DNA from 2 places in the Agrobacterium sp. LEGMi-208b genome. Region 1 is predicted to be linked to the other one. Evidence: predicted binding sites of a transcription regulator. Region 1 holds the regulator's gene; the other holds the start of a gene.
The links. The regulator HrcA, encoded in region 1, represses chaperone genes, less so after heat shock. The targets are predictions, from matches to a motif close to GTTAGCACTCNCNNNNNGNGAGTGCTAAC.

Region 1 (6,290 bases):
AAAAAACTCTGCGGCGTCGATGAAGAAGACCTTCTCGACATGCTGGCGGAAATCCGCACGCTCAATCCGCGCCCTGGTGCTGGTTACGATTCGATGGTTTCGGAGACCATCGTCCCTGACATCATTGTCCGCCCCTCCTCCACCGGTGGGTGGCTGGTGGAGATCAATCCCGACACCCTGCCGCGCGTGCTCATCAACCAGAGCTACTTCGCGGAGGTTTCAAAACATAAGGCGCGCGCAGGAGAGGATCAGGATTTTCTGTCCGAATGCATGCAGACGGCCCACTGGCTGACCCGCAGCCTCGACCAGCGCGCCCGGACGATCATGAAGGTCGCGAGCGAAATCGTGCGCCAGCAGGATGCCTTCCTCGTCAACGGCGTCGACCAGCTACGCCCGCTGAACCTGAAGACGGTGGCCGACGCCATCAAGATGCATGAATCCACCGTCAGCCGGGTGACGTCGAAGAAATACATGCTGACGCCGCGGGGGCTGTTCGAGCTCAAATATTTCTTCAGCGTGTCGATCAGCGCCGTTGAAGGTGGTGACAGCCATTCGGCGGAAGCGGTGCGCCACCGCATCAAGGCCATGATCGCACAGGAAGCAGCTGAAGCGGTGCTTTCCGACGACGATATCGTCGACAATCTGAAAAAGGGCGGCATCGATATCGCCCGCCGCACTGTCGCCAAATATCGCGAGGCGATGAACATTCCCTCTTCCGTTCAGAGGCGCCGGGAAAAGAAGGCGCTGGCCAAGCTTTCCGCCTTCTGAGCAATGAACCTGATCACGTTTATAGCGGTTTTTTGCCGCACCATTGACTCTTGCCACGCCAAGGGCTAGAAGCCCGCCGCACACGTAAGCAAGGTCATTTGTAACGGATTCACCTCCACCGTCCATGGGCGTAAAATTCGAATGAGGGCTTTTTAAGGTCTTCGAAACGCTTGGATGCGCGCGCGGCTTGACGTAAGCTGGTACTCGCAAATCACTACAAAAAGGAAAATTTCCATGAGTGTGCGTGTATCTGGTAAACATATGGAGATCGGTGAATCTTTCCGTCAGCGGATCGAGGACAATATAGGTCTGGCAGTTACCAAATACTTCGATGGGGGGTATTCAGGCCAGGTAACCGTGGAGAAGTCCGGATCGCGTTTTGCCGCCGATTGCAAGCTGCATCTCGATACGGGCGTTGTATTGCATGCGGCGGGTCAGGCGAATGATCCGCAAGCCAGCTTCGACGCTGCCGCAGAGCGGATCGAGAAGCGCCTGCGTCGTTACAAGCGCAAGCTCAAGGACCACCACAATGGTTCGAATGGCGTGTCGCAGGAAATCGCCTATACGGTGATGGATGCTATTCCCGATGAGGACCACGAGGTCCCCGAGGATTACGCACCCACCATTGTGGCGGAGAGTTCGAAACAGATTAAGACCATGTCAGTCGCCAGCGCCGTGATGGCGCTCGACATGACCGACGAGCCGGTTCTGCTGTTCCGCAGCCCCGGCAAGGAATATCTCAACATCGTTTACCGACGTCATGACGGCAATATTGGCTGGATCGACGCGGAAACGATCAAGAGCTGAACAGTCTGACAAGACGTGGGAGGCAGGGCGCAAAAGCGCATCTGCCTCCTGCATCGTCTCGATGGCATGAAGGAAAAAGAGAATGGCGTTGGCAGATTTGCTGCAACAAGATGCGATTATTCCCGCCCTCAAGGTGAATTCCAAAAAGCAGTTGCTTCAGGAGCTGGCCGCAAAGGCAGCCAGAATTACCGGAGTCTCGGAACGGGAAGTTTTCGACGTCATCCTCCAGCGTGAGAAACTCGGCTCCACCGGTGTGGGCCATGGCATCGCCATTCCGCATGGCAAGCTCAACAGCATTCATCAGATCACCGGTGTTTTCGCGCGCCTTGAAACGCCGGTCGATTTCGAAGCCCTGGACGACCAACCGGTCGATCTGGTTTTCCTGCTGCTCGCGCCAGAAGGTGCCGGCGCGGATCACCTGAAGGCGCTTTCCAGAATTGCACGCGCCCTGCGCGACCCTGAACTGGTGGCCAAGCTGCGCGCTACCGATTCCGATACGGCAATCTACGCCTTCCTCAATCAGGAACAGGCGACGGCGGCCTGATAGCAGGCCGATCCTCTCAGTTTAACGGCAATAAAAAACGCGCCCGGAAGGCGCGTTTTTTATGTCGTAGGGATAGATGATGCGTCACGCATCCTTTTCATTGAGAGACGATGTGCCGGGCTCGGCCGATGCCGCGGTCTCCGCCTTCGGGCCGCCCTTGGCGACACCGACCATGGCGGGACGCAGAACACGGTCACCAATGGTGAAGCCGGCCTGAACCACCTGCAGTACGGTATTGTTGGGAACCGCCGTGTTCGGAATTTCGAACATGGCCTGATGGAAATTCGGGTCGAATTTCTGGCCCTCGGCGTCGATCTTCCTCACGCCATGGCGTTCCAGCGTCGACAGCATCGAGCGCTCGGTCATCTCGACACCCTCGATCAGGCCGTTGAGACCGGCTTCGCCATTGGTCTTGAGTTCGTCCGGAATGGCTTCCAGCGCGCGGCGAAGATTATCGGAAACGGCGAGCATGTCGCGCGCGAAACCGGCCAACGAATAGGCCTTGGCGTCCTTGACATCACGTTCCGTGCGACGGCGAAGATTGTCCATCTCGGCCGCAAGGCGCAGGAATTTGTCGCGCAGATCGGCATTTTCGGCTTTCAGCAGTTCGACCGGATCGGGTTCGGCAGCATCGGTCGGCTCTTCCCCGGCAAGCGCGGGTTCGACAAACTCTTCGGCGACGTCCGCGTCAGGTCCGGGCTTTTTTGTATCGTCGGTCATGACGTTCTCCAGATTTGAATGTTGTTGGTTGCGCCCGATATCGAGCTTTGACGGGCAAAAATCAAGGCTTGCGGCGAAAAGCTTGCCGCATTCTCTGACCTTGCTGATGTGTCCTATCTCTGTTTGCGGGAAAGGCGCGCCATGATCTGCGCGGTGTAATCCACCATCGGCACGATACGGGCATAGTTCAGCCTGGTCGGCCCGATGACACCGACGGCACCCACGACACGATTATCCTCATCGCGATAGGGCGCGACGATGAGAGAGGAACCGGAGAGCGAAAACAGCTTGTTTTCAGAGCCGATGAAAATCCTGACCCCCGATCCGGTTTCGGCGAGATTGAGGATCTCGATCAGATTTTCCTTGCGCTCGAGATCGTCGAACAGCATGCGTACCCGATCGATATCTTCCTCACCGGCCAGGCCCTCGAGCAGGTTGGAGCGGCCGCGCACGATAAGCCGGCCGAGCTTGCCTTCCTCATTGTCGCCGGCCCATACCGCGAGACCACGTTCCACGAGATCCTGCGCCAGCATGCCGAGTTCCGATTGCAGCTCCGCACGTTGCGTCTGAAACTGACCGCGCAGCTCCTGCAGCGTTTGGCCGGAGAGATGGGCGTTGATGAAATTCGCAGCCTCGGTCAATTGCGAGGAGGAAATGCCTGAAGGCAATTCGATGATGCGGTTTTCGACCTGATTGTGGTCGCCAACCAGAACCGCAAGCGCCTTGGTAGGCTCCAGCCTGATGAATTCGACATGTTTGAGGATGACATCATTCTTGGCCGTCAGCACGAGGCCAGCGCCACGCGACATGCCTGACAGCATGCGGCTCGCTTCCGTCAACAAGCCTTCCAGCGATTGTTCGTGGCCGGCGACCGGTCCGATCTGACGGTCGATAGTCGCTCTTTCCTCCGCCGGCAGATCGCCCACCTGCATGAAGGCATCAACGAAGAAGCGCAGCCCCGTCTGCGTGGGCAGGCGTCCGGCGCTGATATGCGGCGAATAGATGAGACCGAGCTCCTCAAGGTCGCTCATGACATTGCGGACGGAGGCCGGGGAAAGCGACATTGGTAAAAGCCGCGACAGGCTGCGCGATCCGAGCGGCTCGCCCGTATCGAGATAACCCTCAACGATGCGCCGGAAAATTTCCCGAGACCGTTCATCCAGCAATGATGCCTGATCTTTTGATAGCGGTGCGGAAAAACCCATTTCGTCCGTTCTTTGTCGTTCAAACCAGCTCGCATCAATATAATGCGTTGCAACGCCGCGGCAAAATGGAAATTGGCTTTGCAAAAGCCCGGAGCGCACCTTAGAAGGCAGGAACCAACATGGAGAGTGGATCATATGCGGCCTTCAGGCAGAAAAACCGACCAGATGCGCAAGGTTTCCTTCGAGCGCAATTTCTCGAAACATGCCGAAGGCTCCTGTCTCGTGAAATTCGGCGACACGCATGTGCTCGTCACCGCCAGCCTTGAGGAAAAGACGCCGCCATGGCTGCGCAACAGCGGCAAGGGCTGGGTCACCGCCGAATACGGCATGCTGCCGCGCTCCACCCATGAGCGCATGAAGCGCGAGGCCGCCGCCGGCAAGCAGGGTGGCCGCACCCAGGAAATCCAGCGCCTCATCGGCCGCTCGCTGCGCGCCGTTGTTGATCTGCAGGCTCTCGGCGAACGCCAGATCAGCATCGACTGCGATGTCATCCAGGCCGATGGCGGCACCCGCACCGCCTCCATCACCGGCGCATGGATTGCGCTCCACGATTGCCTGAAATGGATGGAAACCCGCAACATGATCAAGGTCGAGAAGGTTCTGAAGGACCATATCGCCGCGATCTCCTGCGGCATCTTCGCCAAGCAGCCGGTGATCGATCTCGATTATCTGGAAGACTCTTCCGCCGAAACCGACGCGAATTTCGTCATCACCGGCTCCGGCGGCATCGTCGAAGTTCAGGGAACGGCGGAAGGCGCGCCCTTCTCCGAGGAAGAATTCCTGACGCTGCTCGGTCTTGCCAAGGCCGGATGCAGCGAACTGGTTGCCCTTCAGAAACAGGCGATTGCCTGAGCCGACAGGAAAGTACCATGCGCAAGCTCGATACCAGAACGATCGTCGTCGCCAGCCATAACAAGGGCAAGATCGCCGAAATCGCCGATCTGATCGGGCCTTTCGGTTTCTCCGCCAAATCGGCGGCGGAGCTGAACTTCTCGGAGCCGGATGAGACGGGCACCACCTTCGAGGAAAATGCCGCCATCAAGGCGCTCGCCTCCGCGAAGGCATCGGGTCTTCCGGCTTTGTCCGACGATTCCGGTCTGGTCATCGATGCGCTTGACGGTGCGCCTGGCGTCTATACCGCCAATTGGGCGGAGACGGCCGACGGTACGCGCGATTTCGCCATGGCGATGCAGAAGGTCGAGGATGCGCTGGCCGAGCGTGGCGCATCGAAGCCGGAAGATCGTACCGGTCGCTTCGTCAGCGTGCTGTGCCTGGCCTGGCCGGATGGGCATGTCGAATATTTCCGTGGCGAGGTGGAAGGCACGGTGGTATGGCCGCCGCGCGGAACGAGCGGTTTCGGTTATGATCCCGTCTTTAAACCCGAGGGATACGACACCACATTCGGCGAAATGAGCGCGGATGAAAAACACGGCTGGAAACATGGCGACGCCTTCGCACTGTCGCACCGCGCCCGGGCGTTCAAAAAATTCGTAGAAACCTGCCTGGAGGCATGAACCCGATGGTCGGGGAGCACCAACTTTCTGCCCCCGGCGCATCGCTTCTGCCGGATACGGGCGATCCCGGTTTCGGGATCTATCTGCACTGGCCCTTTTGCGCGGCCAAATGCCCCTATTGCGATTTCAACAGCCATGTCCGCCACCGGCCGGTGGATCAGGAACGGTTTACCACGGCCTTTCTGCGGGAAATGGAACATATGCGGGCGCTGAGCGGCCCGCGCGTGGTCACCAGCATCTTCATGGGTGGTGGTACGCCATCGCTGATGGACCCGCAGACGGTTGGCGCGCTTCTTGATGGCATCTCGCGCTTCTGGCATGTGCCTGATGGTATCGAGATCACCATGGAAGCCAATCCTTCCAGCGTCGAGGCCGAACGGTTTCGCGGTTACCGGGCAGCAGGCGTCAATCGTGTCTCGCTTGGCGTGCAGGCTCTGAACGACCGGGACCTGAAATTCCTCGGCCGCCTGCATGATGTTGCCGATGCCCTGAAAGCCATCCGGCTGGCGCGGGAGATTTTTCCGCGCATGTCCTTCGATCTCATCTATGCCCGCCCGAACCAGACGGTGGCCGAATGGGACGCCGAACTGAAGGAGGCTGTCTCCTATGCTGTCGACCATCTGTCGCTCTATCAGCTGACCATCGAAGAGGGTACGCCCTTTTATGGGCTGCACAAGGCCGGCAAGCTCATCGTGCCGGATGGCGAACACTCGGCCGTGCTCTATGAAGCGA
Region 2 (6,290 bases), 390 kb from region 1:
GTGATCATTGCCAAGGAAGCGCTCCTTGGCGCCTTCGGCGAACCAGGCGTCCGCACCTTCGGCCTCGAAGGCCTCGAGGATGCGGGTGTTGACGGCCTCATCGACCAGAACCTCGCCCTTCTCATCGGCGAAGACGGCGATCGGCACGCCCCAGCTGCGCTGGCGCGACAGGACCCAGTCGGGCCGGCCTTCGATCATGGCGCGCAGGCGGTTCTGGCCGGAAGCCGGGACGAAGCGCGTCTGATCGATGGCATCAAGCGAACGCGAACGCAGCGTCGTACCGTCGCCCAGTTCCTTGTCCATATAGACGAACCATTGCGGCGTGTTGCGGAAGATGACCGGCTTCTTGGAGCGCCAGCTATGCGGATAGCTGTGCTTCAGGCGGCCACGGGCAAAGAGGTTGTTCTCCGCGATCAGCGCCTTGATGACACGGTCGTTGGCATCGCCCTTCTTGCCGTTATCGTCCATGACGCGGGCAGCGCCGCCTTCGGCGGATGGGCCGAAACCGGGGGCGTCTTCGGTGTAGAAACCATCATCGCCAACCGGGAACGGGATGGCCGACGAAACGCCGCGCGCTTCCAGCTCACGCTGATGCGCGGTCCAGACGTCAAAGTCCTCACGGCCGTGGCTCGGCGCGGTGTGCACGAAACCGGTACCGGCATCGTCGGTGACGTGATCGCCTTCGAGAAGCGGAACGTCAAAATTATAGCCGAGGTCAGCAAGTGGATGAGCACAGCGTAGGTTCTTCATTACGGTAGCCGGCACATCATAAAGGCGTTCCGCTTGCAGCTTGGCTTTTGAGAAACTCTCTTCGGCCAACTTGTCAGCGAAAATCATTCGCTCACCCGGCTGAGGACCAAAAGCGTTTTCAGCAGCAGTTATGCGATATAGACCATAGCTTACTCGCGACGAAAACGAAATCGCTCGATTGCCCGGGATTGTCCAAGGCGTCGTTGTCCAGATAACGACAAAATCGCCGGGAAAAACACGATGCATTTCGGCATCCGTTGGTGTCTCAGATAGTTGAACACCTCCCCATTTTGGCCCCGCACCGCCAACACCGTACTTCACCGGGAACTTCACCCAGATCATGTCGCTCTCGACATCCGCATATTCGACTTCGGCTTCCGCCAGCGCCGTGCGTTCCACGACCGACCACATGATGGGCTTCGAGCCGCGATAAAGCTGGCCGGTGCGGGCGATCTTCAGCAACTCGCCGGCGATGCGGGCTTCGGCGTGGAAGTTCATCGTCGTATAGGGGTTTTCAAAGTCGCCCTCGATGCCGAGACGCTTGAACTCTTCCGACTGGATGGCGATCCAGCCGCTCGCGAATTCACGGCATTCCTTGCGGAATTCGTTGACAGGGATGTCGTCCTTGTTCATCCCCTTCTGGCGATATTTTTCCTCGATCTTCCATTCGATCGGCAGGCCGTGGCAGTCCCAGCCCGGAACGTAATTGGCGTCGTAACCGCGCATCTGGAACGAGCGGGTGATGACATCCTTCAGGATCTTGTTCAGCGCATGGCCTATATGGATATTGCCGTTGGCATAGGGCGGGCCGTCATGCAGCACGAATTTCTCGCGGCCGGCGGCGGAGGCGCGCAGGCGTTTGTAGAGGCCCATCTCCTGCCAGCGCTTCACCGTTTCCGGTTCTTTCTGCGGCAGGCCGGCGCGCATCGGAAAATCCGTCTGCGGCAGGTAGAGGGTGGAGGAGTAATCCAGTTTTTCTGCGGTGTCGCTCATAATCGTACCGTTGTTGCGCGCCGTGTCGGTCGCGCCGTCTCAATTTCAAAGAGGGCAAATACGGAAAGCGCCATGACAAAAGTCATGACAAGCGCCAAAATCCCGGACCTTCCGGCTCGTCAGAGCGGGCGGAAGGCCGGGCCAATAATTCGGCCAATCTGAGTTTTAAACATCAACCGGTATTGGGACATGGCCGGTTGTTTATGCGGTTTTCCGGCAAAAAGGAAGAGAAAAGCGACGGCACTACCGGCCGGAATAGGGGCTGACCGACCTTACCCGGTCAGAACGCGATCCCGGCATCCAGTTCGCTGAGCGGACGCACGCCCGCGAGCATCGCCCTCGCCTCTTCTTCATCGCGCCTGATCTGGGCGACGAGCGGATCGAGACCGTCGAATTTCAATTCATCGCGCAGGTGCCCGAAGAAAGAGACCGAACAGACCTCGCCATAGAGATCGCCGGAAAAATCGAAGACGAATGTTTCGAGCAGCGCCGCACCGTTTTCGGTGACGGTCGGGCGGTAACCGAAGCTTGCCACGCCATCGCGGATCGAACCGTCCGGGCGGCGGAACCGCACGGCGTAGATGCCGGCCTTCAGTTCCGTTTCCGGCGCCAGCGCCATGTTGGCGGTGGGATACCCCAGCGTGCGACCGAGCTTCTGGCCGCCGATGACTTCGCTTTCCACCGTGAAGCGATAACCGAGCAGGCCTGCCGCGCCCGCCACGTCGCCTTCGCACAGAAGCGAGCGGATGCGGCTGGAAGAGACGACGTCCGAGCCTTCGTCACGGAAGGCATCCACCAGCGTCACGTCGAAGCCATGGCGTTTGCCGGCCTCCATCAGAAATGCCGGCCCGCCCTCGCGGCCCTTGCCGAAATGAAAATCGAAGCCGGTGACGACAGCGCTGGCATAAAGCCAGTCAACCAGGATGGACTGGACGAATTCCTCCGCCGAGCGCTGCGAAAATTCCCGGTCGAAGGGATATTCGATGACGGAGCGAAAACCGATGGCCTCGAGAATGCGCGCCTTCAAAGGCGCGGGCGTGAGGCGAAAGACCGGCGTATCGGGACGGAAGATGGAACGGGGATGCGGCTCGAAGGTCAGCACCAGCGCGGGAACGCCGCGCGCCTCCGCCAGTTCCAGCGCACGGTCCAGAACCGCGCGATGGCCGCGATGCACGCCGTCGAAATTGCCGATGGCGATGACGCCGCCGCGAAGAGCTTCCGGCAGCGGCTCCTTTTTTTCATTGCGGTGAAAGACGGTCATGGCAATCGATCCATTCCTGCGCCAGCTATTCCTCAGGCGAGATGTCCTCAGGCAAGGCGGGGCATCCACCAGCCGGGAGCAGCACCCTGACCCTTCAGATAGGCGTTGAGAAGCGCCTCGTCCGTCTGGCCGTTCAGCGTATATTCGGCGGCGTGAATGCCGCCGCTGATATAAAGAAGGTTGAGACCGCTCGCAATCGCGCCCTTCACATCCGTCGGCATGCCGTCGCCGATGGCAAGCACGCGATCCTTGGCGAAGGCGCCGCGTACCTCTTTTGCCGCCGCAAGGCAGGCCTCATAGATCGGCGCATGCGGCTTGCCGGCAATGCGGACTTCGCCGCCGAGCTGTTCGTAATAGGCGGCCATGGCGCCGGCGCAGGGGATGATGCGCTCGCCGCGCTCCACTACGAGATCGGGATTGGCGCAAATCATCGGCACATTTCGGGCAATGAAGCCCTTGAGCATTTCGGTATAATCCTCGGGCGTTTCCGTTTCGTCGTCGAAAAAGCCGGTGCAGACCACGGATTGCGCTTCCGCCTCGCCGACGCGCTCGACATCGAGACCGTCGAGCAGCGGCAGATCCCGCTCCGGGCCGAGCAGGAAGACTTTTTTCGGGCCTTCCGCGATCAGGCCGCGGGTGACATCGCCTGAAGTGATGATACGGTCATAGGCCTCGTCAGGCACGCCGAGAACGCGCAGCTGGGCGATGACGCCGGGAGCGGGGCGCGGCGAATTGGTGATGAGCACCACCGTCTTGCCGGCCTTGCGCGCTTCCCGCAGTGCAACCGCCGCATCCGGAAAGGCGCTGACGCCATTGTGCAGCACGCCCCAGACATCCGAAAGAATAACGTCGAACCCATCAGTGATTTCGCCGAGGGTGAGAATGCGATGGGCCATGAGATGCTTTCCGGCTGCGAGAAGAGGGTGAGCGTCACATCGCAAAGCGGGACGCCGATGGCAAGGAAAAAAGCGCCGCCAGGCCGGTCCTTGGCCCGCCTGACGCAGCATGAACACAAATGCCCCTTAGATGCGATGCGGCCGCAACGGGCAAAAAGAACGACGTCTGCGCGCCCGTCCTCGCATGGGAAATTTCTGTCATGGAACGCTGATAACCATAAGCCATGAAATTTTTCAGACAGGGCGTTCTTGACTCCGGCAGAAGCCCTCCTTATCTCGGTTCCGCTGGCACTCGATGAACGAGAGTGCTAACACCCATCAGGCGAGTTCCAAAAGCTCGCGCAGTCATTTGATCGAGGGATTAGGCAATGACAAGCACCAATTTCCGCCCGCTTCACGATCGCGTCGTCGTTCGTCGCGTTGAATCCGAAGCAAAGACCAAGGGCGGCATCATCATTCCCGATACCGCCAAGGAAAAGCCGCAGGAAGGCGAAATCGTCGCCGTCGGTTCCGGCGCACGTGACGAGGCCGGCAAGGTCGTCGCTCTCGACGTCAAGGTTGGCGATCGCGTTCTGTTCGGCAAGTGGTCGGGCACCGAAGTCAAGCTCGACGGCGAAGACCTTCTGATCATGAAGGAAGCCGACATCATGGGCATCATCGGCTGATTTCGGTCGACCCACCGTTTCCTTAAATTTCAAGCCGGACCCGGTCCGGCCATTCGAAACCAGGAGTTTTGAACATGGCAGCCAAAGAAGTAAAATTCGGCCGCACAGCGCGCGAAAAGATGCTCAAGGGCGTCGACGTTCTTGCTGATGCAGTGAAGGTAACCCTCGGCCCGAAGGGTCGTAACGTCGTTATCGACAAGTCCTTCGGCGCTCCGCGCATCACCAAGGACGGCGTTTCCGTCGCCAAGGAAATCGAACTGGAAGACAAGTTCGAGAACATGGGCGCACAGCTCGTTCGCGAAGTTGCCTCCAAGACCAACGACATCGCCGGTGACGGCACTACCACCGCGACCGTTCTGGCCCAGGCCATCGTTCGCGAAGGTTCCAAGGCAGTTGCTGCCGGCATGAACCCGATGGACCTGAAGCGCGGTATCGATCTGGCCGTTGCCGAAGTCGTCAAGGACCTTCAGGCCAAGGCCAAGAAGATCAACACCTCTGAAGAAGTTGCGCAGGTCGGCACGATCTCCGCAAACGGCGAGCGTCAGATCGGCCTCGACATTGCTGAAGCAATGCAGAAGGTTGGCAACGAAGGCGTCATCACCGTCGAAGAAGCCAAGACCGCCGAAACCGAACTCGAAGTCGTCGAAGGCATGCAGTTCGACCGCGGCTATCTGTCGCCCTACTTCGTGACCAACCCGGAAAAGATGGTTGCGGACCTCGAAGACGCATACATCCTCCTGCACGAAAAGAAGCTCTCGAACCTCCAGGCCATGCTGCCGGTTCTCGAAGCTGTCGTTCAGACCGGCAAGCCGCTCGTCATCATCGCTGAAGACGTCGAAGGCGAAGCTCTCGCAACGCTCGTCGTCAACAAGCTGCGTGGCGGCCTCAAGATCGCTGCCGTCAAGGCTCCGGGCTTCGGCGACCGCCGCAAGGCCATGCTGGAAGACATCGCCATCCTGACCGGTGGTACCGTCATTTCCGAAGACCTCGGCATCAAGCTCGAAAACGTGACCCTCGACATGCTCGGCAAGTCGAAGAAGGTTTCGATCTCCAAGGAAAACACCACGATCGTTGACGGCGCCGGCCAGAAGTCCGACATCGAAGGCCGTGTTGCCCAGATCAAGGCCCAGATCGAAGAAACCACCTCCGACTACGACCGCGAAAAGCTGCAGGAACGTCTTGCCAAGCTCGCTGGCGGCGTTGCCGTTATCCGCGTCGGCGGTTCGACGGAAGTCGAAGTGAAGGAAAAGAAGGACCGCATCGACGACGCCCTCAACGCGACGCGCGCTGCCGTTCAGGAAGGCATCGTACCGGGCGGCGGCGTTGCCCTGCTGCGTTCGTCCACGAAGATCACCGCAAAGGGTGAAAACGACGACCAGGAAGCCGGTATCAACATCATCCGCCGCGCCCTGCAGGCTCTGGTTCGCCAGATCGCAGATAACGCAGGTGACGAAGCTTCCATCGTTGTCGGCAAGATCCTCGAGAAGAACGAAGACAACTACGGCTACAACGCCCAGACCGGCGAATATGGCGACCTGATCCAGCTCGGCATCGTCGACCCGGTCAAGGTTGTCCGCACGGCTCTGCAGAACGCAGCTTCGGTTGCTTCGCTGCTGATCACCACCGAAGCCATGATCGCCGAGCTTCCGAAGAAGGACGCTCCGATGCCGGCAATGCCGGGCGGCGGCATGGGCGGCATGGACTTCTAATCAGTCCTGTCACCGG

Region 2: the regulator HrcA is predicted to act here: its motif matches at 4,185-4,213, upstream of groES (co-chaperone GroES).

The regions. Positions count from the first base shown of each region.
Region 1 is NZ_CM183445.1:1,273,194-1,279,483, forward strand. It holds gene rpoN (RNA polymerase factor sigma-54) at 1-768, shown strand, start outside; gene hpf (ribosome hibernation-promoting factor, HPF/YfiA family) at 1,003-1,575, shown strand; gene ptsN (PTS IIA-like nitrogen regulatory protein PtsN) at 1,658-2,119, shown strand; gene grpE (nucleotide exchange factor GrpE) at 2,204-2,839, opposite strand; gene hrcA (heat-inducible transcriptional repressor HrcA) at 2,953-4,044, opposite strand; gene rph (ribonuclease PH) at 4,180-4,896, shown strand; gene rdgB (RdgB/HAM1 family non-canonical purine NTP pyrophosphatase) at 4,914-5,558, shown strand; gene hemW (radical SAM family heme chaperone HemW) at 5,564-6,290, shown strand, end outside.
Region 2 is NZ_CM183445.1:886,442-892,731, forward strand. It holds gene ileS (isoleucine--tRNA ligase) at 1-1,743, opposite strand, end outside; gene AC5YUO_RS04440 (bifunctional riboflavin kinase/FAD synthetase) at 2,024-3,004, opposite strand; gene AC5YUO_RS04445 (TIGR01459 family HAD-type hydrolase) at 3,052-3,900, opposite strand; gene groES (co-chaperone GroES) at 4,269-4,565, shown strand; gene groL (chaperonin GroEL) at 4,640-6,274, shown strand.